Regions from separate parts of the Pantoea sp. X-Soil-TKNS-1211 genome, predicted to be linked through region 3. Evidence: predicted binding sites of a transcription regulator. Region 3 holds the regulator's gene; each other region holds the start of a gene.
What was found. The regulator PurR, encoded in region 3, represses purine synthesis genes. The targets are predictions, from matches to a motif close to CANGCAAACGTTTGCNTG.

Region 1 (10,367 bases), 770 kb from region 3:
CAGGCGTCTTTCAGCAGCGGCAGTGCATCCAGCGGTTTACCTTCTTCCATCAGGGCTATGGCCTGCTGGGCTTTCAATTCTTCTTCACGCGGCAGCACTTTTTGCAGCAGGGCGCGAATCGCCTCTTCCGGCTGCGGCCCCTGGAAGCCATCGACCGGTTGGCCATTCTGGAACAGATACACCGTCGGGATAGATCGCAATCCAAATTGAGAAGCCACCATCTGCTCTTTATCGCAATCCAGTTTCGCCAGAATAAACTGACCGGCGTATTCCTGGGCCAGATGCTCCAGCACCGGCGTCAGTTGCTGGCAGTGCTGGCTACGATCGGACCAGAAATAGAACAGCACCGGCAATTGCATGGATTGTTCCAGCGTCTGATGCAGATTGGATTCGTTGATGTCGATAATCAAAGCGTGTGACATGAATGCGTCTCTTTGCTGAAAGTGTGTTGAGAATATGGGGGCAAGCAGCCCGGCTTCAAGTTCAAATCAGGCTTGCAGCCTATTTGCTGCGCAAAATGCGATCCAGCATCCAGCCTGGCAGCAACCGTTTTAACAGGCTCATGGCCCAGGCCACCAGCGTCACCGGATAACGCAGACGCGGATGCGGACTTTCCAGCGCATGGCGCAGCTTCGGTAAAATCGCCTCAGGAGGCAGGGAAAAATGCGCGGCTATGCCAGGGTTACGCACCGGTTTGTCGCTTTCCCCCTGATGGACGTTTTCCGTGAAGCGGGTATGGATCGGCCCCGGTTCAATCAGGCTGACACGCACACCAGTGCTGCGCAATTCCATACGCAGCGCATCGCTCCAGGCTTCGATCGCATATTTACTGGCGGCGTAAGCGCCGCGTCCTGGTGTGGAGATCAACCCCAGGACGGAACTGGTATTAATAATACGCCCATTGCCGCTGGCTTGCAGTGCGGGCAGCAGGCGCATGGTCAGTTGATGTGTGCCAAAGAAGTTGGTCGAAAATTGCTGTTCGAGCTGTTGGCGCGACAGGCTGGCAAGCGGCCCGTAAATACCAAAACCGGCGTTGTTGAACAGACCGTGGAGACGATTTTCCGTCAGCGCAATCACCTGATCTGCTGCGGCCTCGACGCTGGTTGGATCGTCCAGATCAAGCGCAATGCCGATAAAGCCGAGCGCATTCATTCGTGCAACATCTTCCGCCCGACGGCAGGCAGCGATCACGCGGTAGCCACGCATCAGCAGATCATTGGCGGCCACCAGGCCGATACCGCTGGAGCAGCCGGTGATAAGAATGGTTTTTTGCATAACTTTACCTGTTAAAAATCACGCGCCTGCGTTAATCATGCTTTACTAGCGGAGCCAGTTCCTGCGCCATCACACCGGCGATAAAGGGCTGCGCATCCGGATTAGGGTGAATACCATCCTGCTGCATCCATTCCGGTTTCAGATACACCTGCTCCATAAAGAAGGGCACCAGAGGAATGTTGTACTGCTGTGCCAGCTGCGGATAAATCGCGCTAAACGCCTGCGTATAACGACGCCCATAATTTGCCGGTAAACGAATTTGCATCAGCAGCGGCTGCGCCTTTGCCGCTTTCACATCGTCGATGATTTTGCTCAGGTCCTGAGCGATATTTTGCGGTGGAAAGCCACGCAGGCCGTCGTTACCGCCCAATTCGATTAACACCCAACGCGGTTGATGCTGTTTTAATAACGCCGGTAAACGCGCCAGCCCCTGTCCGGCAGTATCGCCACTGATGCTGGCGTTAATAATTCTGGGCTGCTGTTGCCACTCTTTATTCAACAGATATGGCCAGGCAACGTTCGCGGACATGCGGTAACCGGCACTCAGGCTATCGCCCAGCACCAGCAGCGTATCGGCCGCAGCAAGACGTGACACCAGCAGAAGCAATAACCACAGGAAGGAATAATGCCAGCGGAAAACATTGTTGAAGTTCATCATCTTACTAAGTCCGTCGGTCAGGGAGAGCATCAGCTGACCATCCTTACCGGAGTTGAGCTGCTTGTCAAACCCGCCCAGACCATTGCGCTGATTGGCGAGTCTGGCTCGGGCAAATCCACCCTGTTGGGCATCCTTGCCGGGCTGGACGATGGCAGCAGCGGTGAAGTGCATCTGCTGGGCGAACCGTTACATGCGATGGATGAGGAGCAGCGTGCGGCGCTGCGCGCGCGGGAAGTCGGCTTTGTCTTTCAATCCTTTATGCTGGTGCCTACGCTGAATGCGCTGGAAAACGTCCAGCTACCCGCGTTACTGCGCGGCGTCAGCGATCGCGAAAGCCGCGATCAAGCGGTGGAATTACTGACGCAGCTCGGCTTAAAAGCGCGTCTGCACCATCTTCCTGCCCAGCTTTCCGGTGGCGAACAGCAGCGGGTAGCGCTGGCACGCGCCTTTAATGGTCGTCCCGGCCTCTTATTTGCCGATGAACCGACCGGCAACCTGGACCGTCAGACTGGTGATCGCATCGCCGATCTGCTGTTCTCCCTCAACCGTGATTTTGCCACCACGTTGATCCTGGTGACGCATGATGAACAACTGGCGGCGCGTTGCGATCGTCGTTTGCGGTTGCGTGACGGTAAATTGTGGGAGGAGTCATGATTTGGCGTTGGTTCTGGCGTGAGTGGCGTTCGCCCTCGCTGTTGATCGTCTGGCTGGCCCTGACGCTGGCGGTGGCCTGCGTACTGGCATTGGGGTCGATCAGCGATCGGATGGAAAAAGGGTTAAGCCAGCAAAGTCGTGACTTTATGGCCGGGGACCGTACCCTACGCAGCAGCGCGCCAGTGCCGGATGCCTGGTTGGCGCAGGCACGGCAAGAGGGGTTAGCGGTCAGTCGCCAGTTGAGTTTTATGACCATGACCTTTGCCCAGGAAACGCCGCAACTGGCGGATGTGAAAGCGGTGGATGATGCGTATCCGATGTTTGGCACCCTGCAAACCGATCCGCCCGGCCTGCGTCCCAGGGCCGGGACGGTACTGGCGGCCCCCCGGCTGCTGGCACTGCTGAACCTGAAAACCGGCGATGAGATTGACGTGGGCGATACCACGCTACGTATCGCTGGTGAGGTGATTCAGGAACCTGACGCAGGTTTTAATCCCTTCCAAACCGCGCCGCGTCTGCTGATGAACCTGGCAGATGTGGAGAAAACCGGCGCGATCCAGCCGGGCAGTCGCCTGAGCTGGCGCTACAAATTCTCGGGCGATCCGGCCCCGCTGGCGCGCTACGATAGCTGGATTCAGCCGCAGCTCAAGGCGGATCAACGCTGGATTAGCGTGGAAAACTCAGAAGATGCATTGGGACGATCGATGCAACGCGCGCAACAATTTTTATTGTTGTCAGCCTTGCTGACTTTGCTGTTGGCGATCGCGGCCGTGGCGGTGGCGATGAGCCACTATTGCCGCAGCCGCTATGATTTGGTGGCGGTGCTGAAAACCCTTGGCGCAACACGCAAGGTGCTGCAACGGTTGATTATCGGCCAGTGGCTGGCGGTGCTGCTGTTGGCGTCGGTGGCGGGTAGCGTGCTGGGGCAGGGGATAGAAATCATCCTGCTGGTGATGCTGAAACCGGTGCTGCCTGCGGCGCTACCGGCGGCCAGCTTCTGGCCGTGGTTGTGGTCGCTGGGGGCGATGTTTGTTATCTCGCTGCTGGTGGGGCTGCGTCCTTATCGGTTATTGCTGGCAACCCAGCCGTTGCGCGTACTGCGTCGCGATGCGGTTGCGGATGTCTGGCCGCTGCGTTTTTATCTGCCGGTGATGGCGCTGGTGGTGATTGGCTTGCTGGCGCTGTTGATGGGGGGCAGCAAAATGCTGTGGGCGCTGCTGGCGGGCGTGGTGATGCTGGCAATGTTGCTGGCGTTACTGGGCTGGGGCACTTTGCTGCTGTTACGACGGCTGGTGGTGCGCAACCTCGCGCTGCGGCTGGCGATCAACCGTCTGCTGCGGCAACCGGCGATGACGCTCAGTCAACTGGCGGCGTTTTCACTCTCCTTTATGTTGCTGGCGTTGCTACTGGTGATGCGTGGCGATTTGCTTGATCGCTGGCAGCAACAGTTGCCACCTGATAGTCCCAACTATTTTTTGCTGAATATGACGCAGGAACAGGTGCCACAGGTACGTGATTTCCTGCAATCACATCGGATCAAAGCGGAGACCTTCTATCCCATTATCCGCGCCCGTCTGACTCAGCTCAATGGTAAAGATGCCGATCCGAATATGGATAACGCCCTGAATCGTGAGCTGAATCTGACCTGGCAGGCGGATCGTCCGGATCACAATCCGTTGGTGGCGGGGAGTTGGCCGCCGCGAACCGGGGAAGTCTCGATGGAGACCGAGCTGGCGGATCGTCTGGGGGTGAAGCTGGGTGACACCTTAACCTTCAGCGGCGATACCCAGCAGTTCAGCGCCAAAATTACCAGCCTGCGTAAAGTGGACTGGGAAAGCCTGCGGCCCAATTTCTTCTTTATCTTCCCTCCGGGGGCGCTGGATGACCAGCCGCAAACCTGGTTGACCAGCTTCCGCATGGAGAGTAATCCGGCATTATTGGCACAGCTGAACCGGGCGTTCCCAACCCTGAGTTTGCTGGATATTGGCAGCATGATGCGGCAGATCGGTCAGGTGCTGGCGCAAGTTAGCCAGGCGCTGGAGATTATGGTGGTGCTGGTAACGATTTGCGGCGTTCTGTTGTTGCTGGCACAGATTCAGGTCGGGATGCGCCAACGGCGTCAGGAGCTGGTCGTTTATCGCACGTTGGGGGCGAGCAAACGGCTGCTGCGTGGAACCCTGTGGTGTGAGTTCGCCTTGCTGGGCGTGGTGTCTGGCGTTGCGGCGGCACTGGGCGCGGAAGCCGCGCTGTGGGGTCTGCAACGGAAGATCTTTGATTTTCCGTGGGAACCGGACTGGAGTCTTTGGCTGGCGCTGCCGATCACCGGGGCGGTGCTGCTGTCGCTGTGCGGCGGCTGGCTGGGGGTGCGTTTGCTGAAAGGGAAAGCGTTGTTCAGGCGGTTTGAAGCGGCGTGATAGGGTTCCGTCGCGAACGTAATGGAGGTCGCCATTGCTGGCGACCTTTTAATTACAGCTTTTCAACGGCCCAGGCGATACCGCTCGCATACTCTGACGGCAGCAACGGCATCAGCGCGTTCAACGCGGCGGCCAGACGAACCTGGTCGCAATCGGTCAGATTGAGGTGGCCGACTTTACGTCCCGGACGTACCTCTTTCTCGTACCAATGCAGATGCACCAGCGGCTGATTAAGCCACGCCAGATTCACATCCGTACCAATCAGATTGACCATTACCGATGGCGCATACACCACCGGCTGCGGTAGCGGTAAACCCAGCACCGCACGCAGATGCAGCTCGAACTGGCTAATGGAAGCACCATTCTGCGTCCAGTGTCCGCTGTTGTGGACACGCGGTGCCAGTTCGTTGATCAGCAGGCCCTGCGGTGTAACAAAGCACTCCATCGCCATCACACCGACGTAGTTCAACTCATGCATGATCGCGCTGAGCATCGCTTCGGCCTGTTGCTGCTGCGCCGCATCGGCCTGCGGGAACGCCACGCTGGTGCGCAGAATACCGTCCTGATGCAGGTTATGGGTCAGCGGATAGAAAACCGTGCTGCCATCCTGCCCACGTGCGCCAACCAGCGACACTTCGCCGCTGAAGTTGATGCCCTGTTCAACGATGCATTCGCCGTAGCACTCATCCGGCAGGGTATCGGTTTCATTGGCGCGCAGACGCCACTGGCCGCGCCCGTCATAACCACCGGTACGGCGTTTAACGATGGCCAGTTCGCCGAGCGAGTTGAACACCTGCGGCCATTCGCTTTTATCCGCCAGCAATTGCCACGGGGCGGTGGCGAGATTCAGCTGATCGAGCAGCTGTTTTTGTGTCAGGCGATCGGCCAGACGCGGGAAAATATCGCGATTCACAAAGGCCGGATGGCTTGCCAGCTCACGCGTCAGCGCGGTTTCCGGCCAGCGTTCAATCTCCGCCGTGATCACGCTTTGCGCGATCGGTAGCGCAGAAGGTTCTGCATCCAATCCGACCGGGTAGACGGCGATGCCCAGCGGTTCACCCGCCTGGCGCAGCATACGGCCTAACTGACCATTTCCCAGTACGCAAACCGGCTTCATGCATCCCCCCGCGGGTCCGGGTTGTTCAGTACTTCGTCAGTCTGGGTCTGACGCCAGTTCGCCAGGCGAGTCGCCAGCGCGCTGTCGTGAATTGCCAGAATCTGCGCCGCCAGCAGGGCAGCATTGGCGGCACCGGCTTTACCGATTGCCAGCGTACCTACCGGGATACCGCGCGGCATCTGCACGATGGAGTAGAGGCTGTCGACACCGCTCAATGCAGCGCTTTGTACCGGCACGCCCAGCACCGGCACCAGGGTTTTGGCGGCCAGCATGCCCGGCAGATGGGCGGCACCGCCAGCACCGGCGATAATCACCTGGTAACCATTTTGCGCGGCGTTTTCGGCGAAGCTGAACAGTTTGTCGGGCGTACGGTGAGCAGAGACCACTTCCACGTGGAAGGGGACATCCAGGCTGTTAAGAATTTCCTCGGCGAACTGCATGGTAGCCCAGTCACTTTTGGAACCCATGACGATGGCGATACGAGCCGGGGCGGCGTTGGATGACATGCGGTCAACTCCTGTGAATATACAAACGAACCTGGCCGGGCGGGCAGGTGAAGAAGGGCACAGAGAATAGCATGAGATGGCAGCAAGGAAAACGGTTGCGTGGCCGGAAAACGGGCAAGATTGCCCGTTAATCAGAACGGGAATTCGATTAGCTGCACGCCAGCGGCATCGACCTGAATCATCGACCCCTGATGATGCCAGGCACCGAGCACCACGCGTTGGGCATTTTCACCCTGCAAAACAAAATCATGAATCGCCGGACGATGGGTGTGGCCGTGGATCAGCAGTCGTACGTGCTGGCGCGTCATCGCATCCATCACCGCCTGTTGATTCACATCCATAATGCTCAGCGATTTATGCTGATTGGCCTGTTTGCTGTTGGCGCGCATTTTGGCAGCGATACGCATGCGTAGCCTGAGCGGTAAGGCGAGGAACAGCTTTTGCAGCCAGCGCTGATGCACTTTGGCGCGAAAGCGTTGATAGCCTTCATCATCGGTGCACAGGGTATCGCCATGCATAATCAGCAGCCGCTTGTCGTGCAGGGTTAACACCTGTTCTTCCGGCAGCAACGTCATGCCGCTGGCACGTGCAAAGCGCTGGCCGAGCAGAAAATCGCGATTACCGTGGATAAAGAATTTCGGCACCGGCAGAGCCTGAAGCGCGTCGGCGATTTGTTGATGTAATGGATTGGGATCGTCATCGCCAATCCAGGCTTCGAACAGATCGCCAAGGATGTAAAGCGCATCGCATTGCTGCGCTTCCCGCTGCAAAAAATGCAGAAAACCGGCAGTGATTGCCGGTTCCTCTTCACACAGATGAAGATCTGCGATAAACAGCGTGCGCGACATTACTCGCTAACGGTCACTTTCTGGATGATCACGTCATCTTTCGGCACGTCCTGGTGCATGCCGCTGCGGCCAGTGGCCACTGCTTTGATTTTGTCGACCACGTCCAGGCCTTCAACCACTTCAGCGAACACGCAGTAACCCCAGCCTTGCAGGCTTTCGTCACGGAAGTTCAGGAAGTCGTTGTCTGCTACGTTAATGAAGAACTGCGCGGTAGCGGAGTGCGGAGCCTGAGTACGTGCCATCGCCAGGGTGCCACGGGTGTTTTTCAGGCCGTTGTTGGCTTCATTACGGATGTCTTCTTTGGTGGCTTTCTGCTTCATGCCCGGCTCAAAGCCGCCGCCCTGAATCATAAAGCCGTTGATCACACGGTGGAAAATGGTGTTGTCGTAGAAACCTTCACGACAGTAATCCAGGAAGTTCTTTACGGTTGCCGGCGCTTTGTCATCGAAGGTTTTAATTACGATATCGCCGTGGTTCGTCTGGAAGGTGACCATCATTCTCGTCCTGTAAAGGTTGTCGTCGGTGTCAATTGCCGCGCCTGCCTCAGAGCAGCGGGCATTTTTGTAGAGGCATCTTATATCACAAATTGTGATGACGCGTCAGCAAGGCAGCGGCAGTTGATATGCTGGCGTCGCGCTGAAGTAAAAAATACGGCACAATACGCAGCTAGCCTGGAAAGGCCATTCCCGCACACGTTAAATACGGAACCGTTCAATGCTAAAGATTTATAACACCCTGACGCGACAGAAAGAGGAATTCAAACCCATCCATGCTGGTGAAATCGGCATGTACGTGTGCGGCATCACGGTGTACGACCTCTGTCATATCGGCCATGGACGTACTTTTGTGGCATTTGATGTGGTGGCACGCTATCTGCGCTATGTCGGTTATAAGCTGAAGTATGTGCGTAATATCACCGATATTGACGACAAAATTATCAAACGTGCCAACGAGAATGGCGAAAGTATCGAAACCCTGACCAATCGTATGATCGGTGAAATGCATAAAGATTTCGCCGCGCTGGGGATCCTGCCGCCAGATCTGGAGCCGCGTGCGACGCGTCATATCGACGAGATCATCGAACTGGTCGGACGCCTGATCGAACGTGGTCACGCCTATGTGGCCGACAACGGCGACGTGATGTTTGATGTACTGAGCGATAAAGATTACGGCGTGCTGTCCCGTCAGGATCTGGAACAACTTCAGGCCGGTGCGCGCGTTGAAGTGGCCGAAGTGAAGCGTAACCCGATGGATTTCGTGTTGTGGAAGATGTCCAAAGCTGACGAACCGGCGTGGAACTCTCCCTGGGGCAACGGTCGTCCGGGCTGGCATATTGAATGTTCAGCGATGAACTGCAAACAGCTTGGCACCCATTTCGATATCCACGGCGGCGGTTCAGACCTGATGTTCCCGCATCACGAAAACGAAGTGGCGCAATCCACTTGTGCGCACGATGGCCCGTACGTTAACTACTGGATGCACTCCGGTATGGTGATGGTTGATCGCGAGAAGATGTCAAAATCGCTCGGCAACTTCTTCACTGTGCGCGATGTGCTGCAACACTACGACGCGGAAACCGTGCGTTACTTCCTGATGTCCGGCCACTATCGCAGCCAACTCAACTATGGTGAAGATAACCTCAATCAGGCACGTGCGGCGCTGGAACGTCTCTACACCGCGTTGCGTCATACCGATGTCAGCGCTGTCGCGGCGGGTGGTGAAGAGTTCGAAGCGCGTTTCCGCACCGCTATGGAAGACGACTTCAACACGCCGGAAGCCTACTCGGTGCTGTTCGATATGGCGCGTGAAGTGAACCGTCTGAAAGCAGAAGATAAAACAGCGGCAGATGCGCTGGCAGCGAAACTGCGTCAGCTGGCGGATGTGCTGGGCATTCTGCAACAGGATCCGGAACAGTTCCTGCAAAGCGGTGCGCAGGCCAATGACGATGAAGTGGCGGAGATCGAAGCGCTGATTAAGATGCGTAACGATGCGCGTAAAGCGAAAGACTGGGCGCAGGCCGATGTGGCACGCGACAAACTGAACGCGCTTGGCATCGTGCTGGAAGATGGTCCGCAGGGCACCACCTGGCGTCGTAAGTAACCAATAAAAAGGGCGAACTGAGGTTCGCCCTTTTTATTTCAGAGTTTATGCCACCACGGTAATACGCTGGCCGGCAAACTCTACCATCTGACCGGCGAGGATCTTGCAGCGTTTACGCGTTTCAATCGCGCCATCGACGCGTACTTCGCCTTCGTCGATCACCGCTTTGGCCTGCGCGCCGCTCTCCACCCAACCTTCAAGTTTCAGCAGATCGCACAGATCAACATGTGGGTGTTTACCCAGAGAAAACGTCGCCATTATGCGATCTCCTCGTCGTGATACTCTTCGCACGCCTGAAGGGTGTTCTGAATCAGGGTGGCGACCGTCATCGGGCCAACACCGCCCGGCACTGGCGTGATGTAAGAAGCACGTTCTGAAGCTGCTTCGAAATCCACATCACCGACCACTTTGCCGCTTTCCAGACGGTTGATACCGACATCAATCACAATCGCACCCGGTTTGATCCAGTCACCCGGAATAAAGTTGGGTTTACCTACCGCCACGATCAACAGATCGGCGTGTTCGATATGGTGACGCAGATCTTTGGTAAAACGGTGGGTCACGGTGGTGGTGCAACCCGCCAGCAGCAGCTCCATGCTCATCGGACGACCAACGATGTTGGATGCGCCAACCACCACGGCGTTCAGGCCGTAGGTATCGATGTCATAACGCTCCAGCAGCGTAACAATGCCGCGTGGGGTGCAAGGACGCAGCTTCGGCGCGCGTTGACACAGACGGCCCACGTTGTACGGATGGAAACCATCGACATCTTTATCTGGCACGATGCGTTCCAGC
Region 2 (10,367 bases), 240 kb from region 3:
GGTCGTTTCCGGCTGATCCGCAACCTCGCCGCCAAACAGATGCATATAACGACTTTCGCGTTTACCGGGTTCCCGCGCGAGACGCACCACCATGGGACCATCATCACGAGAAATCAGACCGTTGAGTGTCTGCTCAACCTCGTTCATATCGCTAAATTCATGCAAACGACCGCTGCGGGTACGCAACTCACCCGGCGTCTGTGCGCCACGCAGAAACAGCAGCGTTAATACCGCGACTTCTGCACTGCTGAGTTGCAGATTGCCAAATGCTGAGTTGCAAAATCGTTGTTCATATTTACTGACACGCTGCCCGAAACCACTGTTGGAGGTGACCAGATGCTTTTTCACCAACTCATCCAACTGGGATTGCACCTCGCTCTCGCTCAGGTTCATCACCGGTTCACGGTTGGACTTTTGATTGCAGGCGGTGACGACGCCATTGAGCGATAGCGGATATTGATCTGGTGTGGTCACCTGCTTTTCCAGTAGACAACCAATCACGCGCAACGCCTGCGCTGATAAAGCCATTTTCATTGCATTGTTCCCTGTTATTATCCGCGGCGGTCCGGCGTCCACTCACGCCAGGTTAATGCTGTCAGGACATGATCCTGCCAGCGGCCATCGATGAGCAGGTAATCTTTGGCATATCCTTCTTTTTCAAACCCCAGACGCGCCAGCAGATCGCCGCTGCGTTGATTATGTGGCATGTAGTTCGCCATAATCCGGTGCATATGTTGCTGCCGTTGCATATACCGAATGGCGCTTTGCAGGGCTTCGAACATCAGCCCCTGCCCTTGCCATTTCTCACCTAATGAGTAACCCAGATAGCAGGCGTGAAAGGAGCCGCGCAGCACATTGCTAAAGTTGGCAACACCACGCACTTCACGCTCTTCCTGATCCATCAGCACAAAATAAAACGCCGAGCCTTGTTTATGCATGTCGGCGATCAATCCCAGACGCGCCTGCCAGCCCGACGGATAACAATGGCTTTCATCGCGTACCGGCTCCCAGGGCTTGAGAAAAACACGGTTTTCCGCATAGTAATCCGCCAACCGCCAGGCATCACGCTCATGGACTAAACGGACCACCAAACGATCGGTGGTGAGGCGCACGCGTGGCCCAGCAGAACGATAGCCAAACATCTTGACTCCTGAAATCCAAGACTTAAGAAGGAAGTACGCCATCGGCGTTATATCTCACTATAACCGTCACCCTGCCTGCGGTAAAACCCCGTTTCCCGTGCTCAGGCATTCATCCTTGTTCAGGATTAATTTTCTTACCGATTCGATGAAAAAATATCATCCTGATAATCCTGTTTTTCCTGCCTGCACAGGCGGAAAATAGACCAACTGGTCTCTTTTCTCCTCTCCACCTTGCTCAGGATTAAGCATGTCTCGGGTTGCGCGGGCACGACGCCTCGGTAAAACATTTTTATTAGTGGATAACATGTTGGTGGTGTTAGGGTTTTTTGTGGTATTCCCTCTCATCTCTATTCACTTCGTTGAACAACTCGGCTGGGCCGCGCTGATGGTCGGGATTGCACTCGGCCTGCGTCAGTTTGTGCAGCAAGGCTTGGGTATTTTTGGTGGAGCCATCGCTGACCGCTTCGGCGCACGCCCCCTGATCGTCACCGGCATGCTGATGCGTGCCGCAGGCTTTGCCTGTATGGCGCTGGCGCATCAACCCTGGTTGCTGTGGCTGGCCTGCCTGTTATCTGGCTTAGGCGGAACGCTGTTCGACCCACCACGCAGCGCGATGGTGGTAAAACTGGTGCGCGCCCGTGAGCGCGGCCGCTTCTTTTCCCTGTTGATGATGCAGGACAGCGCAGGAGCGGTGCTGGGCGCACTGATTGGCAGTTGGTTACTGGCGTGGGATTTCCGCCTGGTGTGCTGGGTGGGCGCGGCGGTGTTCGTCAGCGCGGCATTATTCAATGCTATCTGGTTACCCGCCTGGCGCATTTCCACCGAACGTATCGCGATGCGCGAAGGCATGCAGCGCGTCTGGCAGGACAAACGTTTTCGCCTGTATGTACTGACGCTGACCGGTTACTACATTCTCGCCGTCCAGGTGATGCTGATGTTGCCGGTGATGGTGAATCAGGTCGCTGGCGCACCGGCTGCGGTGAAATGGATGTACACCATTGAAGCGCTGCTCTCGCTGAGCCTGCTCTACCCGTTGGCGCGCTGGAGCGAAAAACGCTTCCGGCTGGAGACGCGTCTGATGGCAGGTCTGTTTTTGATGACCATCAGTTTGTTACCGGTGGGACTGGCCAGTACCCTACCGGCGCTGTTTTTCCTGATCGCCGTGTTCTATCTCGGCTCCATCATTGCCGAACCGGCGCGAGAAACGCTCAGCGCCTCGCTCGCCAGTTCGCGCGCCCGCGGTAGTTATATGGGCTTCAGTCGTCTTGGGCTTGCAATCGGCGGTCTGATTGGCTACTCCGGCGGTGGCTGGATGTTTGATGTCGGCCAGCAACTGGCGCTGCCGGAATTGCCGTGGATGTTGCTTAGCGCGGTGGGCTGTGTGACGCTGCTGGCGCTGTGGTGGCAATTTCAACCCCGCGCGGTGGCCCCGGCGTTGTACAGCAGCTGATTTCTCTCCCATACTTCCCGCACGTCTGTAAAAAGGGTGACGTCAGTCACCCTTGGGAACCGAGGAGAAACAGGATGAAACTCTACATCTACGATCACTGCCCTTTCTGCGTCAAAGCGCGCATGATTTTTGGCCTGAAAAATCTGCCCATTGAACTGGTTGTGATGCTAAACGACGACGAGAACACACCGAAAAAACTCATTGGTCAAAAGATGGCCCCCATCCTGCAAAAAGCCGATGGTAGCGCCATGCCAGAGAGTATGGATATTGTTCGCCTGGTGGATAAGCAGGATGGCGAAACCTTACTGAATGGCAAAGCCAATCCCGCCATCTCTGACTGGCTGCGTCATGTAAATAGTTACGTGAATAAGCTCCTGCTGCCACGCATCGCTGACGCGGCTTTTGCCGAGTTCGCTACACCGGAAGCCCGCAACTATTTTCGTGAGAAAAAACAGGCCAATATCGGCGACTTCGGCGAACTGCGCAAGCATGCGCCAGGACTGATTAAAAACATCAATGATGATCTCCGTCAGTTGGATAAACTGATTGTCAAACCCAATGCGGTCAACGGCGAACTCTCAGAAGATGATATCAATTTGTTTCCGTTGTTACGCTCGCTGACCCTGGTTGCCGGTATCGACTGGCCGAGCCGTGTGGCTGCCTATCGGGACAATATGGCGAAACAAACGCAGGTCAATCTGCTCTCATCTATAGCTGCCTGACCGTTGTGATGAGAAACGTTGCGACGTTTCTCATCTCTCTCCTGGTGACACTCGTCCCTGATTCAGGCAGGCTATGGCACGTTTGCCGTATCATTCAGGATGAGGAAAGTATGAAGAAGGCTTTTCCGGGGCTTATAGCCCTGCTTTTTGCCGTGCTGCTGGCCGGCTGTAATCAATTGACGCAATACACCATCAGTGAACAGGAAGTGAATCAGGCACTGCAAAAACACAACAATTTCGAGAAAGATGTGGGTGTCTCGGGACTGGTGAATGCGCATATTGTGCTGACTGATTTGACCAGCCAAATTGGCCGCGAAGAACCGGGTAAAATTACGCTATCAGGTAAAGCCAATATTAACGTCAGCTCTTTATTCGGCCCGCAACAAGCTGAAATGCAGTTAAAAATGAAGGCACAACCGGTATTCAATGCGCAACAGGGTGCGATTTACCTGAAGGATCTGGAGATTGTTGATGCCCAGGTGCAGCCGGAGAAAATGGCGTCGATCATGAAAACGCTGACGCCCTATCTCAATGAGTCGCTCAAACGTTACTTTGATGAGAAACCCGCGTATGTGCTGAGCGAAGATCGTAGCAAAGGCGAAGCGCTGGCGAAAAAATTCGCCAAAGGCCTGGAAGTGAAACCGGGTCAGTTGGTGATACCGTTCACTGACTAATTCCTTTGCACGGATACGTAGCGGCGCGATTTATCGCGCTGTTTGGGGTAAAACCCGCGCGATAAATCGCGCCGCTACGCAACATGAATAAAATCCCGTGCAAACGGTTGCCCACATCCTTATGATTACTCCCCGGCCTAAACGTGCCTTTCGTTTTCTACCTAGCCGGAGCCTTTTGAATGACAGCCCAACCCCAGCAAATCACGATTCGCCGCCCTGACGACTGGCATATCCATCTGCGTGATGGCGCGATGCTTCAGGCCGTGTTGCCTTACACCAGTGCGGTAAATGGTCGTGCGATTGTCATGCCAAACCTGGTTCCGCCAGTCACCAGCGTTGCTGCGGCGATGGCCTATCGCGATCGTATTCTGGCCGCGCTGCCCGCAGAACATGCCTTTACACCGCTGATGACCTGCTACCTTACCGATTCTCTCGATCCCGATGAGGTTGAACAAGGCTTCCGTGCTGGCGTGTTTACTGCCGCAAAACTGTATCCGGCCCACGCCACTACCAACTCCAGCCATGGCGTAACCAATATCGCCTCCATTGCGCGCGTGCTGGAACGCATGCAGCAGATCGGTATGCCGATGCTGGTACACGGTGAGGTGACCGATTCCCACATCGATATTTTTGACCGGGAAGCACGTTTTATCGAAACCGTGCTGGAGCCATTGCGTCAGCAATTCCCTGGCCTGAAAGTGGTGATGGAGCATATCACTACTAAAGAAGCCGCTGAGTATCTCGCTGCCGGGAATGAGCTGTTGGGTGCGACGATCACACCACAGCATCTGATGTTTAACCGTAACCATATGCTGGTTGGCGGCGTGCGCCCTCACCTGTATTGTCTGCCGATCCTGAAACGGAATATCCACCAGGAGGCGCTGCGTAAATTGGTGGCCAGCGGCAACCGTCGCGTGTTCCTTGGCACGGACACTGCACCGCATTTGCGTCATCTGAAAGAAGCCAGCTGCGGGTGCGCCGGGGTATTCAATGCTCCCACGTCCTTACCGGCTTATGCCACGGTGTTTGAAGAACTGGGAGCGTTGCAGCACTTTGAAGCATTCTGTTCCGAAAACGGGCCGAACTTCTATGGCTTACCGCTGAATGAAGGGACGCTGACGTTGGTGCGTGAGCCGTGGACTGTTGAACAGACCGTTGCGGTCGCCGATGATACGCTGGTGCCATTCCTCGCCGGTGAGACACTTAACTGGCGTGTCATCGGCTGATATTTTTGTCGCTTGCCTTCGGGATAATTATACTGTACAAATAAACAGTATATTATTTCGGAGGCGTTTATGCGTGTTGAAATTACCGTTGCAAAAACTCAGCCCCTTCCTGCGGGCGCACTGGATGCGTTAAGCGCAGAACTTACCCGCCGCATCTCCCGTGATTTCCCAGACGATGAACATCATGTCAAAGTCCGCTATGCCAGCGGCAATCAACTCAGCGTGTTTGGTGGTTGCAAAGAAAATCGCGAACGCATCAGCGATATTTTGCAGGAAACCTGGGAAAGTGCTGACGACTGGTTTATTACCGATTAACCGCCACTGCGCAGTTTTTGCCGGGTTTCGCCACCCGGCTTTTTTGTTTTATTTCCGCCTCGCCAGACATAGCCTCTGCATCTAAAATCATTTTTAATCCCCCCATTCTTGCACTGCGTCATGCTTACAGGAGACGTTTTAGATGACTCACGATAAACCGGAAGAGGCAATGACGTTTGGCGAGCTACTGGCATTAATCAGCGAGCAGCAGCGCCGCTTAACCGTGCTGGAAAATGCCTTTGCCAATTTGACCTTCTGTCTCGACGATCGCGCCAGCCAGTTGCTGGTCCACAATCTGACGCTCGAAGCGCAAAACCAGAACCATGACGAGCAGTTACAGCAGCAGTTTGCCCGTCTGGCTGAAGAGATTCACAAGTGCGTAGGTACCGCCCAGGGCCAGGAGCAGGGCTAACTTCACAGTTTTGATCGGCTCAAGAGTTTTCCTAAAGCCAGCCGGCATTGCTGCCGATAATCTCTTTAGCGTCGGCTATTGGTCGCGCGAAAAACACCCACACACGTGGGCGTATTATTATTTTTAAAAAGACGCATCTCAAAAGCATTTATTTTGTGTTTTTTTTCATCACCACATTTTTTAACTATTGTACCGTTCGTTTCATGTTATAATTATCTCGCTTGTGCAAGAACAGCCGCATTGAACCTCAAGAAGCACTTCGTTTAACGAGTTAAAAGGAGGTTATAATGGACAGAAATAAAGACGTCATCCAGACTCATCCATTAGTGGGATGGGACATTAGCACCGTTGACAGCTATGACGCCATGATGATTCGCCTGCACTCGCTATCATCGCAGGATCAGAAAGAAGAAGAAGCTGATGTTGGCCCTACCTACTGGCTGACCACCGATGTGGCCCGACAGTTTATCTCGATACTCGAAGCTGGCATTGCGAAAATTGAGTCTACCGAGCAATACCTACGCGATAATCAAAAGCATTAATTTCTTTCATCGCGTGTAAGGGGCACCCTCAAGGGTGCCTTTTTCATGAGCGCGCTCTTTTGATATGCTGCTGAAAAAGTTCGTCGTTTTTCAGGAGTGATGTCACATGGTTTATGATCTGATTGTGGTTGGCAGTGGGTCAGTTGGTGCCGCCGCCGGGTACTATGCAACTCAGGCAGGCCTCTCGGTATTAATGATCGATAGCGCCCACCCTCCCCATTCTCAGGGCACCCATCACGGAGAAACCCGTTTAATCCGCCACGCCTACGGCGAAGGCGAACGTTACGTTCCGCTGGTACTACGCGCACAGACTCTTTGGGATGATCTGGAGCGCCAGAGTGGCGTGCGGATTATGCACCGTAGCGGCATTCTCAATCTCGCCCCCATTACCTCAACGTTTATTCAAAACGTCATCGACAGTGCACGCGTCTGGCAACTGGATGTGCAAATTTTGCAGGCGGATGAAGTCCGCAAACGCTGGCCACAATTTGCTGTGCCTGATGGCTACATTGGGGTGTTCGAACCGAATTCCGGCTTTCTTAAATGCGAGGAGGCGGTACGCAGTTGGGTAACGCTGGCGGAAAAAGCGGGCTGCGCCCAACTGTTTAACTGTCCGGTGACGGAAATCGGTCGGGATGGTGATCTGCAACAGGTGACCACCAGTGAAGGCTCGTTTCACGCCCGTAAGCTGCTGGTCAGTGCCGGAACCTGGGTTAGCCAACTGATGGCGGATTTACCAGTCACACCGGTGCGTAAAGTGTTTGCCTGGCATCAGGCGGATGGCCGTTACAGTGAAAACAACCAATTTCCCGGCTTTACCGTCGAGATGAGCGACGGTAGCCACTTTTATGGCTTCCCGGCTGATAATAATGCGCTCAAAGTTGGTCGTCATGATGGCGGTCAGGTTATGCAGACACCAACAGATCGCAAGCCGTTTGGGGCTGTCGCCGCCGATGGCAGCGAAGCCTTCAGCTTTTTGCGCCAGTTTCTGCCAGGTGTTGGGGTTTGTTTGCATGGCGAAGCCTGTAGTTATGACAATACGCCTGATGAGGACTTTATCATCGATACCTTGCCGGGTGAGCCAAACCGCTTAATCATTACCGGGCTAAGCGGTCACGGTTTTAAATTCGCCAGCGTACTGGGTGAATTAGCCAGCGAATTTGCCCAGAACAAACCTTTTTCCTTTGATATTTCCCCTTTCTCACTGTCGCGTTTTGCCTGACGCCCCCCTGGCCGTTACCTCTCCGGTAGCGGCCACACTGACACTCCCTGACATAAATTCACACAAATTTAATTTCTGGATTAAATCGCAGCGCAAAAGGTGTAGTAATTAGTTCTAACGTTTTATTACCTCAGTTTTTCTGCGTAGTTATTCAATATTTCTGAGCACCCCACGCAAATACCACCACAAATCCCGAATAGTTATTTCATAGTTTATAGAAAAGTAAGGGTGATTGATTTTATATTTCAATATATGGATGCTAATTGCCAGTTATTTCCGTACAGGATTCACCGATCATGTGGCGAAATTCTCCACAGCATTTTGGTTTGATCTCTATCTTATTACACTGGCTAATGGCGCTTGCCATTTATGGCATGTTCGCGCTCGGGCTGTGGATGGTTGGGCTGGGGTACTACGACAACTGGTATCACAGCGCGCCAGAGATTCACAAAAGCATTGGCATCCTGTTATTTATGGCCCTGTTGTTGCGTTTGTTTTGGCGCTTCCTCTCTCCGCCACCCGCACCGCTGAGTAGTTACTCTACCCCTGTCAGGCTGGCGGCGATTGCCGCTCACTGGCTGTTATACAGCTTGCTGCTGGCGATTTTAGTCAGCGGTTATCTGATCTCTACTGCCGACGGTAAGCCGGTTTCGCTATTTGGCTGGTTCGATGTCCCCGCACTGATGGCCGGTTCCGCTGCACAAGCCGATGTGGCTGGCGATATTCATCTCTGGTTGGCCTGGACGGTGGTCGTGCTTTCGGTACTGCACGGACTTGCCGCGCTTAAACACCACTTTATTGATCGTGATATCACGCTGCAAAGGATGCTGGGTTGCCGCATCCCGTTAACCTCTGATAAGGAAAAGTGACATGTTAAAGAAAACCCTGCTGATGCTATCAGGTGCTGGTTTATTGGCTGCCAGCCTGACGGCCAACGCCGCAGACTACAAATTCGATAAACAGGGACAACACGCTTTCGTTCAGTTCCGTATTCAACATCTGGGCTACAGCTGGCTCTACGGTAGCTTTAAGGATTTCGATGGCAGTTTCACCTTTGATGAAGCGAATCCAGCTGCCGATAAAGTCAATGTCACCCTCAATACCAATAGCCTGGATACCAACCATGCCGAGCGTGATAAACACTTGCGCAGTGCAGACTTCCTCAATACTGACAAATTCCCGCAGGCCACCTTTAGTTCTACCGCCGTAAAGAAAGAGGGAAACACGTATAAAATCACCGGCGATCTGACGCTCAACGGCGTGACCAAACCCATTACGCTGGATGCGCGCTTGATCGGTGAAGGGAAAGATCCCTGGGGAGGCTATCGTGCTGGCTTTGAAGCCAATGGAGAAATCGTCCTGAAAGAGTTCAATATCAGCAAAGACCTGGGGCCAGCGTCACAAAAAGCAGAATTGATTATTTCAGTCGAAGGGGTACGTCAGTAAAGCGTGGGCAGCCTGCAACATGCCAGGCTGCCACCCTATTACTTCTTCTCTGGCAGCGGAATGGCCATCGTCATATTCAGCAAACCACGCGATTTGTTGAAGACCTTGTTGCCATTCTCGCGACCGGCGCGACGCGCACGCTGCTCTTCTGGAGCCAATTTTGACTCTTCCATGCAGATCGGGCTGCAACAATTGTGGAACTTCTCAGCACAACTCGGGCACTGAATAAACAGCAGATGACAGCCATCATTCACGCAGTTGGTATGAGTGTCACAAGGTACGCCGCATTGATGGCAGTTCGACAGCACATCATCTGAAATACGCTCGCCCATGCGCTCGTCAAAGACAAAGTTTTTGCCTTTAAAACGCACCGGTAAACCCTGCTCACGCGCGCGGCGAGTGTATTCAATGATGCCGCCTTCAATGTGATAAACATCATCAAAGCCGTTGTGTTTCATCCAGGCACTGGCTTTCTCGCAACGAATGCCACCAGTACAATACATAACGATCTTTTTATCTTTCTGATCTTTCAGCATGTCGATGGCCATCGGCAGCTGATCGCGGAACGTATCCGCGGGCACTTCAAGCGCGTTATCAAAATGTCCCACTTCAAATTCATAGTGGTTACGCATATCGACAAACACTGCATCTGGATCGTCCAGCATCGCATTGACGTCAGCGGCTTTCAGATAGTTACCGACATCGCTGGCATCGAAACTACTGTCGTCAATACCGTCAGCAACAATGCGATCGCGCACTTTCAGGCGCAATACCCAGAAAGATTTCCCATCATCATCCAGCGCGATGTTCATGCGCAGATTGTTTAGAGCCGGATCGAAGCCATAGAGAAAAGCCTTCATGCTTTCATACTGGCTGGCAGGAACGCTGATTTGTGCGTTAATGCCCTCATGGGCGACATATACACGGCCAAATACCTTGAGTTTAGTTAACCCAACGTACAGCGCATCACGAAATGCTTGCGGATCGGCAATCTGGAAATATTTATAAAAAGAGACTGTAGTACGCGGCTCGGTTTCAGCCAACATGCGCGCCTTCAGCTCTTTATTGGAAACAAGGTTGTGTAACACTGGCATGGTGTTCGTTCCTGTTAGCAATGGGGAAAAATGAGCGCGCACATGATACCTGAATTCAACACAATGCAAAGCCTTTACCGTGAATATCCGGTAAGGGTGATACTTGCCGCATTTTTGTGCGG
Region 3 (10,367 bases):
TCGTCTGAACAGAAGAAAACCCTGGTGATATTGGTGGTGGGGGAAACCGGTCGTGCAGAGGACTTTTCCCTCGGTGGCTATAATCGAGACACTAACCCGCAGTTGAAACAACAGCAGGTGATCTATTATCCGCAAGCCAGTTCCTGTGGCACCGAAACCGCCGTCTCTGTGCCCTGTATGTTCTCAAATATGTCGCGTGAGCATTACGACGCCAATCTTGCGCATCATCAGGAAGGCTTACTCGATGTGCTGGCGCATGCCGGGGTCAGTGTGCTGTGGCGTGAAAATGATGGGGGTTGCAAAGGGGCCTGTGATCGTGTGCCACATACCGACATGACGATGTGGAATCTGCCGCAGTATTGCCACGATGGTTTTTGTCTCGACGATGTTTTGCTGCATAACCTGGATAATTATATCGGTAGCTTACATAACGATGGCATCATCGTACTCCATCAGATGGGTAGCCACGGTCCGGCTTATTATCAGCGCTATCCAGCCCAATTCAGACGTTTTACCCCGACCTGTGATAGCAATCAGATTCAGGACTGCGACCATCAGGCACTGGTAAATACTTATGATAATTCACTGCTCTACACTGATGATATGCTGAGTCGTACCATCGACAAGCTGAAGTCGCTGAGTGATCGTTTCAATGTGGCGATGGTGTATCTCTCCGATCACGGAGAGTCGCTGGGTGAACATGGCATGTATCTGCACGGTGCGCCTTATATGTTCGCCCCTTCGCAGCAAACGCATATTCCGTTACTGCTGTGGATGTCGCCCGGTTACGCCAACGCGTACCACATTAATCAGGGCTGTTTACGCCAGCAGGCGGGGGATACACCAGTGTCACAAGACAACCTGTTCCATACCCTGTTGGGCATGTTCAACATCCAGACTGGCGAGTATCAACCTCAGCTGGATATGATCAGATCGTGCCAGACTCTCAGTTAAGCATTGTATTAGACTGACTGGTCTACTAATCTGCTGCCCATGAACAAGACTCAACAACGCAACGAAACCCGAGAACATCTGCTCGCTACTGGCGAGCAGCTGTGTCTGCAACGTGGTTTTACCGGCATGGGCCTCAGCGAGATGCTGGCGCTAGCGGAAGTACCGAAAGGTTCGTTTTACCACTACTTCCGCTCGAAAGAAGCCTTTGGCGTCGCCCTGCTGGAGCGTTATTTTGTGCACCATTTGCAGATGATCGACCGACAGCTCAATCAACCGGACGCAACAGCACGCGAGCGGTTCCTGCAACATTTCCGCAGCGCTGAAAGCGTTTTTATCGAACAGGGCCATATTATGGGTTGCCTGGGCGTGAAACTCTCTGCAGAAGTCTGCGATTTGTCGGAACCGATGCGCGATGCGCTGCAACAAGGTGCGAATGCTGTTATCGGCGCCTACGCCCGCTGCCTGAAAGAAGTGGCCGCAGGACAGCCACTGCCTTATGGTCAAACCCCGCAGCAGCTGGCACAGCGCTGTTATTTGTTATGGCTGGGTGCCAGCCTGCAAAGCAAAATTTCACGAGAGCCAGGGCCAATCAGCCTGGCGTTTGAAACCATTGAACAGTGGCTGAATAGCCACTGATTTTAAAAACTGCAGTTTCTAGACGACCGGTCTAATACAGGAGTCAAACATGGCGAGTAAACAGCTGTTCTCCCCTCTGAAAGTGGGTGCGATTACCGTACCTAACCGTGTTTTTATGGCCCCGCTGACGCGTCTGCGCAGCATCGAGCCAGGCGATATCCCGACGCCACTGATGGCTGAGTATTATCAGCAACGGGCCAGCGCCGGGTTGATCATCACCGAAGCAACGCAAATTTCTTTCCAGGCGAAAGGTTATGCAGGTGCACCGGGGCTGCATACTCAGCAGCAAATTGCCGCGTGGAAAGCAATTAACGAAGCCATTCATGGTGCGGGTGGACATAGCGCGGTTCAGCTCTGGCATACCGGCCGCATCTCTCATAATAGCGTGCAGCCAGACGGCCTGCCTCCAGTGGCACCTTCCGCGCTGGCCGCAGGCACACGTACTTCACTGCGCCACACCGATGGCAGCGTCTATCGTGAAGATACCTCGCTGCCACGTGCGTTGAGCATCGCAGAAATTCAACAGATTGTGGCAGACTTCGGTCAGGCTGCCGCTAATGCGCGCGAAGCAGATTTTGACCTGCTGGAATTGCACTCTGCCCATGGTTATTTGATGCATCAGTTCCTTGCGCCGGGATCCAACCAGCGCACCGATGAATATGGCGGCTCGATTGCCAAACGCGGTCGTTTCGCGCTGGAAGTGGTAGATGCGGCGATTGCCAACTGGTCGGCTGACCGTATTGGTATCCGTATTTCACCGATTGGTGCTTTCCAGAACCTGGAGAACGGCCCGGATGAAGAAGCCGCTGCACTGTGGTACATCTCCGAGCTGGGTAAACGTAAAATCGCTTATCTGCATCTGTCAGAACCGGACTGGGCAGGTGGCCAACCCTACAGCGATGCTTTCCGTGAGAAAGTGCGCGCGCTGTTCCCCGGGGTGATCATTGGTGCCGGCGCCTATAGCGTTGAGAAAGCAGATGACCTGATTCAGCGTGGTCTGATCGATGCCGTCGCGTTTGGCCGCGATTTTATCGCCAACCCGGACCTGGTTGCGCGCCTGCAACAAGATGCGCCGCTTAACCCACAACGCCCGGAAAGTTTCTACGGCGGTGGTGCCGAAGGCTATACCGACTACCCTACTCTGTAAAATCACCCCGCTGCCGCCCCAATGTGCGGCAGCGCTGTTTTTTCGTAGCGTTAACTCGCTATACTTAGCTTTTGTGCTTTTTAAAAGAGGATGTTATGCGTTTACTTCATACTATGTTACGCGTTGGCGATCTGGAACGTTCAATTGAGTTTTATACCCAAGTGCTGGGTATGCGTCTGCTGCGCAAGAGCGAGAACACGGAATACAAATACACGCTGGCTTTTGTCGGTTACACCGAAGAGAGCGAAGGTGCGGTGATTGAGCTGACCTACAACTGGGGCGTGGATAGCTATGACCTTGGTAACGCGTACGGTCATATCGCGCTGGGCGTTGATGATGTTGCTGCCACCTGTGACCAAATCCGTCATGCCGGTGGCAAAGTGACGCGTGAAGCCGGTCCGGTAAAAGGCGGCACCACGGTCATTGCATTTGTTGAAGATCCCGATGGCTACAAAATCGAGCTGATCGAAAACAAACATGCCGGACACGGCATCGGCAACTAACGCTGTTTGCCAGGTCAGCCTGGTCTTTTACGGGCTGGCCCTCCTCTGCTGCTGCACCCTCCCGCGATTTTTGCCATAATGCGCGCTGCCTCAATTATTGCTATGAGATCCTGATGTCTGAATCGAACGCCTTAAATGCTCTCCATCAACGCTTTCGCGGTTTTTATCCCGTGGTGATCGACGTCGAAACTGCCGGTTTTAATGCCAAAACCGATGCCCTGTTAGAAATCGCTGCCACCACCCTGAAGATGGATGATGACGGCTGGCTGCATTGCGACGAAACGCTGCATTTCCACGTTGAACCTTTTGAAGGCGCGATTCTTAACCCGGAAGCCCTGGCGTTTACCGGGATTGACCCCAGCAACCCGCTGCGTGGCGCGGTGAGCGAATATGATGCGCTGCATGCCATTTTTAAGATGGTGCGCAAAGGAATGAAAGACACCCATTGCAACCGTGCGATCATCGTGGCGCACAATGCGACCTTCGATCATAACTTCCTGATGGCTGCCGCTGAGCGCGTCAGCCTGAAGCGCAATCCCTTTCATCCGTTCGCGACGTTCGATACCGCAGCATTAAGTGGATTAGTGTTGGGGCAGACCGTGCTGGCAAAAGCCTGCAAGGCGGCAGGAATGGATTTTGATAGCACTCAGGCGCATTCGGCCCTGTACGACACCGAACAAACTGCCATCCTGTTTTGTGAACTGGTGAACCGCTGGAAGCGCCTGGGTGGCTGGCCACTGGCATACAGTGACGATCTGTCGGAAGAAGACACCGCCGAGTGACCAAAAGAAAGGCCGACGATTGTCGGCCTTGCCATTATTCTGCTTCTTTATGCTTCTCAGCAGTTTCTTTAATCAGCGGCTGAAGTTCACCACGCTGGAACATCTCAACGATGATGTCGCAACCACCAACCAGCTCGCCATCAACCCACAGCTGCGGGAAAGTCGGCCAGTTAGCGTATTTTGGCAACTCAGCACGGATATCCGGGTTTTGCAGGATATCAACATACGCGAAGCGCTCACCACAGGCAGACAGAGCCTGTACCGCTTGTGCAGAGAAACCGCAGCTTGGCAGTTTCGGCGAACCTTTCATGTACAGCAGGATCGGGTTTTCTGCGATCTGGCGCTGGATTTTCTCAACAGTACTCATTATTGCCTTCCTTAATTCCTCACTTCGTGTTTGTTTATTGTAGCGACTTCACCCCCGCACTGAAAACGGGATTTTGCAGTCGAGGCACATCAATCGCCATGTTTGTTAAGTTCCAGTACCACACATAACATTTCCATATCATGAATAAGCATGAACCGATTAATAATTGGCAATATTTCTGCTGGGTTAACCAGCTGAAATCGCTCATTTTTGCCCCATATCAAGTCTGCTAACAGATTAATAGAAAAATGCCTTACCTTTTGGAAAAAAACTGGATTAGAATCATCTCGGCGCTGATCATTGATCAGATTTTTCTAACATAGCCGCAGGCTGTTACTTCAGACTGCTTAACCTGTAACCGGACTATGCGTTTACTCATTACGCTTTTTATGCTGGCTTTCGCTCAACTGTTTTTTAATGTGGCTTCTGCATCCCCGCATGCGCCCATCAATGCCAGTTTGCATAACGCTGAGAAGAAAAGTGCGCGCGAAGATGAGCGTCGTAAACGACGCCCGGTAAAAACCAGCACGAAGAAATCCCGCCTCGCCACCAGTGTTCAGAAGTTAAAGCTGAAAAAACAGCCGAAAACAGAAACCGCGCTGCATAAAACCCGGAGTAAAAAGACCCGGCTGAAATCGCCGTCAAAAAAATATGGTCATCAGCGTGTAGCAAAGAAAACTGAGAAGTTGGACGATGACCGCGATCTGACCACCATCAAGATGAGCAATTCTCATCGTCAGCGTTATCAGAAAGCGCGAGAGACCGCGATGAACAAACTGATGGGGCAGATTGGCAAACCTTACCAGTGGGGCGGCACCTCACCACATACCGGTTTCGATTGCAGTGGTTTGGTGTGGTATGCGTACAAGGACCTGGTCAAATACAAATTCCCACGCACCGCGAACGAAATGTACCACCTGCGTGATGCGGCACCGATTAAGCGTGACATGCTGGAGAAAGGGGATTTAGTGTTCTTCCGCATTAATCATCGTGGTACTGCCGATCATGTTGGCGTTTATCTTGGCAACGGCAAATTTATTCAGTCGCCACGAACCGGTAAAGATATTCAAATCAGTGCGTTGGGTGAGGATTACTGGTTGAAACACTATGTCGGCGCACGCCGTATGATGACGCCCAAGACCATCCGCTAGAGCAACCCGATCGAAAGAAGAAGCCGGACACTGATTTTCAGGTCCGGCTTTTTTATTAATGAAGGATCGCGGTGAAGCTGAATACGATAATCATTAGCAGCGCGCCCACGGTGGTAAACAGCGCCAGTTTCAGGTCTGTACTCATCACAACTCCTTAGTCACATTAATTGAAGGGTTATCGTGATTTTCTCACACCCCCCGGCAAAAATCTCGTGTTATCCGCGCCAGCTTGCTAGAATCGCCGCCTTTCGTTGCGCAACAGTTTTTGCGCACGCTGTGTTTGCGGCAAGTTAAAGTGTTATTGACTGAGTGTTAACGTCTTTTTCTTCGCCATTTGCCCCGAAAATCGGGGCGCAAAACCATTAGCAGACGCAAACGTTTAACAATATACTTATCAGTTAGTTGCGATAAGCCCGGGAGTACCATTTTCATGGCAACAATTAAAGATGTGGCGAAACGCGCCGGTGTCTCTACCACCACGGTTTCGCATGTCATCAACAAGACGCGTTTCGTCGCGGAAGAGACGCGTAACGCCGTATGGGAAGCGATCAAAGAGCTGCATTACTCGCCCAGCGCCGTGGCGCGCAGCCTGAAAGTTAACCACACCAAAACTCTGGGGCTGCTGGCCACCTCCAGTGAAGCCCCCTATTTCGCCGAAATTATCGAGGCAGTGGAAAACCATTGTTTCGATCGTGGTTACACGCTGATCCTTGGCAATGCGCATAACGATCTGCAAAAACAGCGCGCGTATCTGTCAATGATGGCGCAGAAGCGCGTCGATGGCCTGCTGGTCATGTGTTCTGAATACCCTGATGACCTGCTGACCATGCTGGAAGAAAATCGCAACATCCCGATGGTGGTGATGGACTGGGGTGCATCGCGTGGCGACTTTACTGATACGGTGCAGGATAACGCCTTCCAGGGCGGTTATCTTGCCGGTCGTTACCTGATAGAGCGTGGCCATCGTGACATCGGTGCTATTCCTGGACAAATGGAGCGCAACACCGGCGGTGGCCGTCATGCAGGATTCATGCAGGCGCTGAACGAAGCAGGCATCACTGCGCGCCCCGAGTGGATTGTGCAGGGTGATTTCGAACCGGAGTCAGGTTATCAGGCGATGCAGCAGATCCTCAATCAGAAACAACGCCCAACTGCGGTGTTCTGTGGCGGCGATATCATGGCTATGGGCGCGATTTGTGCCGCAGATGAAATGGGCCTGCGTGTGCCACAGGATATTTCGGTGATCGGTTATGACAACGTGCGCAACGCCCGCTATTTCACTCCCGCGTTAACCACCGTGCATCAACCCAAAGCCCAGTTGGGGGAAAAAGCGCTGGAAATGCTGCTGGATCGCATTACCAGCAAGCGTGAAGAACCGCAGACCATTGAGGTTCAGCCGACGCTGATTGAACGTCGTTCCGTCGCGGATGGCCCCTTCCGCGACTACCGCCGCTAAGCCTCCGTTTCGCTCAGCCATTCCTGGTTGAGCGTTTCGGCATCGCCAAGATAGGTCAACAACCAGCTCAATGCCGGTGAGTTGCGTTGTTCTGACCAGCTGACACAACAAGGGCTATCCGGGAACGGCGTGGGTAACGCTAACTCAGTTAGGGCACCGCTATCCAGCAACGGTCGGGCTAAATGGCCCGGCACCATGCCAACGCATAATCCAGCCAGCAAGCAGTCGAGGCCAGTTTCCCATTCCGGCACCACCAGTCGGCGCTGATTATCCAATGTCCAGGTCATACGTCGCGGCAGCGCCCGTGAGGTGTCTTCCAGCACCAGAGAAGGCCAGGCTCTCAGGGTCTCTTCGTCCAACAAGGTACTTTTCGCCAGTGGATGATCGGGACTGACCACACAGCGCCAGTTAAGTGCCCCCATGTCCTGAAAAGCGAAACGACCGCCAACCGGGATCGCCTGGGTGGCGCCAATTGCCACATCGACCCGCCCATCGGCCAGCGCATCCCAGACGCCGTTGAACACTTCATAGCTGATTATCAACTCCATATCGGGAAAGTGGCGATAGAAATCCTTGACCAATTGACGAGTACGCTGCGGTTTCACAATACAATCCACCGCAATACTGAGCTGACCACGCCAGCCATTCGCCAATTGTTGGCACTGCCGCCGCGTGGCCAGCATTTTTTTGATAACACTTCGCCCCTCACGTACAAAATGTTCTCCTGCCGCCGTTAACACCACTTCCCGATGCTGACGTTCGAACAACGGCACAGCCAACCAGGTTTCGAGCTGGCGCACCGTATAGCTGATGGCAGAAGGCACCCGGTGTAACTCCTGCGCCGCCGCACTGAAACTACCGGTTCGAGCCACAGCATCCACCACCTCAAGAGCGTATTCAGACCACATGTTTTTGCCTGCAAATTTTTTGATAGCACTGCGCAAATATTAACGTTTCACAAAGCCCCTCGCACGCTTTTACACTCCCCCGCGTTTACCTGTCTAAAGAGAATTACCATGTTGTCATCAAAAGGATTTCTGCCTTATCTTGCTTTACTCAGCATGCTGGGCTTTCTGGCTACGGATATGTACCTGCCGGCATTCGGTGCCATGCAGCAGGATTTTGCCACCACACCCGGCACGATCAGTGCCAGTCTCAGCCTGTTCCTTGGCGGGTTTGCCTGCGCGCAGGTGTTCTGGGGACCGCTGTCTGACCGATTCGGTCGTAAGCCGATTCTGCTGGCAGGATTAGTGATTTTTGCCCTCGGCTGCCTGGGGATGTTGTGGGCGACTGACGTCCGCCTGATGCTGGCGCTGCGCTTTGTACAGGCTGTGGGTGTCTGTGCGGCTGCCGTGAGCTGGCAGGCATTGGTGGTGGATCGTTATCCGCAGAGCCAGGCTAACAAAGTTTTTGCCACCATTATGCCGCTGGTTGCCTTGTCACCGGCGCTCGCCCCATTACTGGGTGCCTGGCTGATGGGACATTTTCACTGGCGAAGCATCTTCCTGCTGCTGACGCTAATCACCCTGGTGTTGCTGATCGGTACTCTGTGCCTCGCCAATCCCAGGCGTACTCAAACCACCCGAGCGCCTCAGCCAGGCTGGCTGACGCTGCTGGCATCACGTTCCTATAGCGGTAATGTATTGATTTATTCAGCCTGTTCCGCCAGTTTTTTCGCCTGGCTGACCGGTTCACCCTTCATCCTCGCGGATGTAGGTTTGTCACCGGCGGATATTGGTCTGAGCTACGTGCCGCAGACTATCGCCTTTCTGATCGGTGGATTTGGCTGCCGCGCGCTACTGAATCGTTTTCACGGAAAACAATTGCTGCCGTGGTTGCTGGTGATCTACAGTCTGAGCATTCTTGGCCTGTTTGTGGTGGCACAACTCTCTTCACCGGCCCTGTGGGCATTGCTGCTGCCGTTTTGCGGCATGGCGCTGGCAAATGGTGCTATCTATCCGATTGTGGTCGCCAGCGCCCTGCTGCCCTTCCCCCAGGCGACGGGTAAAGCCGCTTCATTACAGAATTTGCTGCAACTCGGATTATGTTTTGTCGCCAGCCTGGTGGTTTCCGCCGGATTACAGCAGGCGCTGCACAGCACCAGCCTTGTCATGCTCGCCACCGTGGCACTCGCCTGGGCCGGTTTCGCCTGGCAACGTACGGCAAACGCACAAAGTGATGTTGCTCACAACTCCTTAGCCTGCGAAGATAATCACTGATGCAACGACTTTAGTTAGCAACCTAACGATAAGTCGTTGAATATTGACCCACGTAAGCATATACTGCGTGGGTCAGCATTTCTGTAACAAATCAATAACATAATTGTATTAATATTAAGCGACCCTGTCGCTGGGATGGCGTCTGCACGATATTCTCCGCTGTGTTGTGCCAGACATTTCTATTCAGATTCATACCTCTGTAAAACGTCGGATATCTGGCGCACGGATTTTCCGTGAGTTCTCTCACAAGCCTGGAGAAATTGGCTATTATTTTCTCAGGTTGAAATCGGAAAGGTGATGGAGAAGCTATGAGTTCATCGTGTATAGAAGAAGTGAGCCTTGAAGAAAACCACTGGTTTCGTATCGCCCATGAATTACTGGAACGGGCTGATATTGCTATCAACGGCACTCGCCCCTGGGATATTCAGGTTAAGCATCCGGATTTTTTTAAACGGGTTTTGCAGGAAGGTTCACTGGGCCTGGGTGAAAGCTATATGGACGGTTGGTGGGACTGCGAAAGTCCCGACATGTTTTTCCACCGTGTACTGAAGCATCATCTGGATCAGCAATTACCTCATCATTTTAAAGACACGCTGCGTATTGCAGCTGCGCGTCTGACCAATTTGCAATCGAAAAAACGCGCATGGATTGTGGGTAAAGAGCATTACGATCTTGGCAATGACCTGTTTTCCTTGATGCTTGATCCTTTCATGCAGTATTCCTGTGGTTACTGGAAAGATGCCGAGACGCTGGAACAGGCTCAGCAGGCCAAACTTGATATGATTTGCCGCAAGCTGCAACTGAAACCCGGCATGACATTGCTCGATATTGGTTGCGGTTGGGGTGGTCTTGCAGAGTTTGCCGCACGCAATTATGGCGTGAAAGTGCATGGCGTCACCATTTCGGCAGAGCAACAGAAGATGGCACAGGAGCGTTGTGCTGGTCTGGACGTCACCATCCTGTTGCAGGATTATCGTGACCTGAATCTGCAAGTTGACCGTATCGTCTCGGTCGGCATGTTCGAACATGTGGGTCCCAAAAATTACGCGACCTATTTTGAGGTGGCCGATCGTAATTTGAAGCCGGACGGTATTTTCCTGCTGCATACCATTGGGGCGATTAAAACCGATATGAATGTGGATCCCTGGATCG

Region 1: the regulator PurR is predicted to act here: its motif matches at 6,709-6,726, upstream of purE (5-(carboxyamino)imidazole ribonucleotide mutase).
Region 2: the regulator PurR is predicted to act here: its motif matches at 4,085-4,102, upstream of pyrC (dihydroorotase).

The regions. Positions count from the first base shown of each region.
Region 1 covers NZ_AP035953.1:1,194,508-1,204,874, forward strand. The annotation lists gene AC6I8W_RS05600 (tetratricopeptide repeat protein) at 1-422, opposite strand, end outside; gene AC6I8W_RS05605 (SDR family oxidoreductase) at 502-1,275, opposite strand; gene tesA (multifunctional acyl-CoA thioesterase I/protease I/lysophospholipase L1) at 1,307-1,933, opposite strand; gene ybbA (putative ABC transporter ATP-binding protein YbbA) at 1,901-2,587, shown strand; gene ybbP (putative ABC transporter permease subunit YbbP) at 2,584-5,001, shown strand; gene purK (5-(carboxyamino)imidazole ribonucleotide synthase) at 5,054-6,118, opposite strand; gene purE (5-(carboxyamino)imidazole ribonucleotide mutase) at 6,115-6,624, opposite strand; gene AC6I8W_RS05635 (UDP-2,3-diacylglucosamine diphosphatase) at 6,756-7,472, opposite strand; gene ppiB (peptidylprolyl isomerase B) at 7,472-7,966, opposite strand; gene cysS (cysteine--tRNA ligase) at 8,187-9,572, shown strand; gene ybcJ (ribosome-associated protein YbcJ) at 9,618-9,830, opposite strand; gene folD (bifunctional methylenetetrahydrofolate dehydrogenase/methenyltetrahydrofolate cyclohydrolase FolD) at 9,830-10,367, opposite strand, start outside.
Region 2 covers NZ_AP035953.1:1,721,435-1,731,801, reverse strand. The annotation lists gene AC6I8W_RS08295 (DUF480 domain-containing protein) at 1-534, opposite strand, end outside; gene rimJ (ribosomal protein S5-alanine N-acetyltransferase) at 552-1,142, opposite strand; gene mdtH (multidrug efflux MFS transporter MdtH) at 1,390-2,592, shown strand; gene grxB (glutaredoxin 2) at 2,667-3,314, shown strand; gene AC6I8W_RS08275 (lipoprotein) at 3,425-3,988, shown strand; gene pyrC (dihydroorotase) at 4,168-5,214, shown strand; gene dinI (DNA damage-inducible protein I) at 5,284-5,529, shown strand; gene AC6I8W_RS08260 (hypothetical protein) at 5,672-5,941, shown strand; gene bssS (biofilm formation regulator BssS) at 6,229-6,483, shown strand; gene solA (N-methyl-L-tryptophan oxidase) at 6,590-7,705, shown strand; gene AC6I8W_RS08245 (cytochrome b) at 7,999-8,574, shown strand; gene AC6I8W_RS08240 (YceI family protein) at 8,576-9,151, shown strand; gene trhO (oxygen-dependent tRNA uridine(34) hydroxylase TrhO) at 9,190-10,245, opposite strand.
Region 3 covers NZ_AP035953.1:1,962,792-1,973,158, reverse strand. The annotation lists gene eptA (phosphoethanolamine transferase EptA) at 1-954, shown strand, start outside; gene AC6I8W_RS09480 (TetR/AcrR family transcriptional regulator) at 994-1,590, shown strand; gene AC6I8W_RS09475 (alkene reductase) at 1,640-2,737, shown strand; gene gloA (lactoylglutathione lyase) at 2,833-3,240, shown strand; gene rnt (ribonuclease T) at 3,354-4,022, shown strand; gene AC6I8W_RS09460 (Grx4 family monothiol glutaredoxin) at 4,057-4,392, opposite strand; gene AC6I8W_RS09455 (C40 family peptidase) at 4,755-5,540, shown strand; gene cydH (cytochrome bd-I oxidase subunit CydH) at 5,596-5,685, opposite strand; gene purR (HTH-type transcriptional repressor PurR) at 5,971-6,996, shown strand; gene punR (DNA-binding transcriptional activator PunR) at 6,993-7,904, opposite strand; gene punC (purine nucleoside transporter PunC) at 8,013-9,215, shown strand; gene cfa (cyclopropane fatty acyl phospholipid synthase) at 9,524-10,367, shown strand, end outside.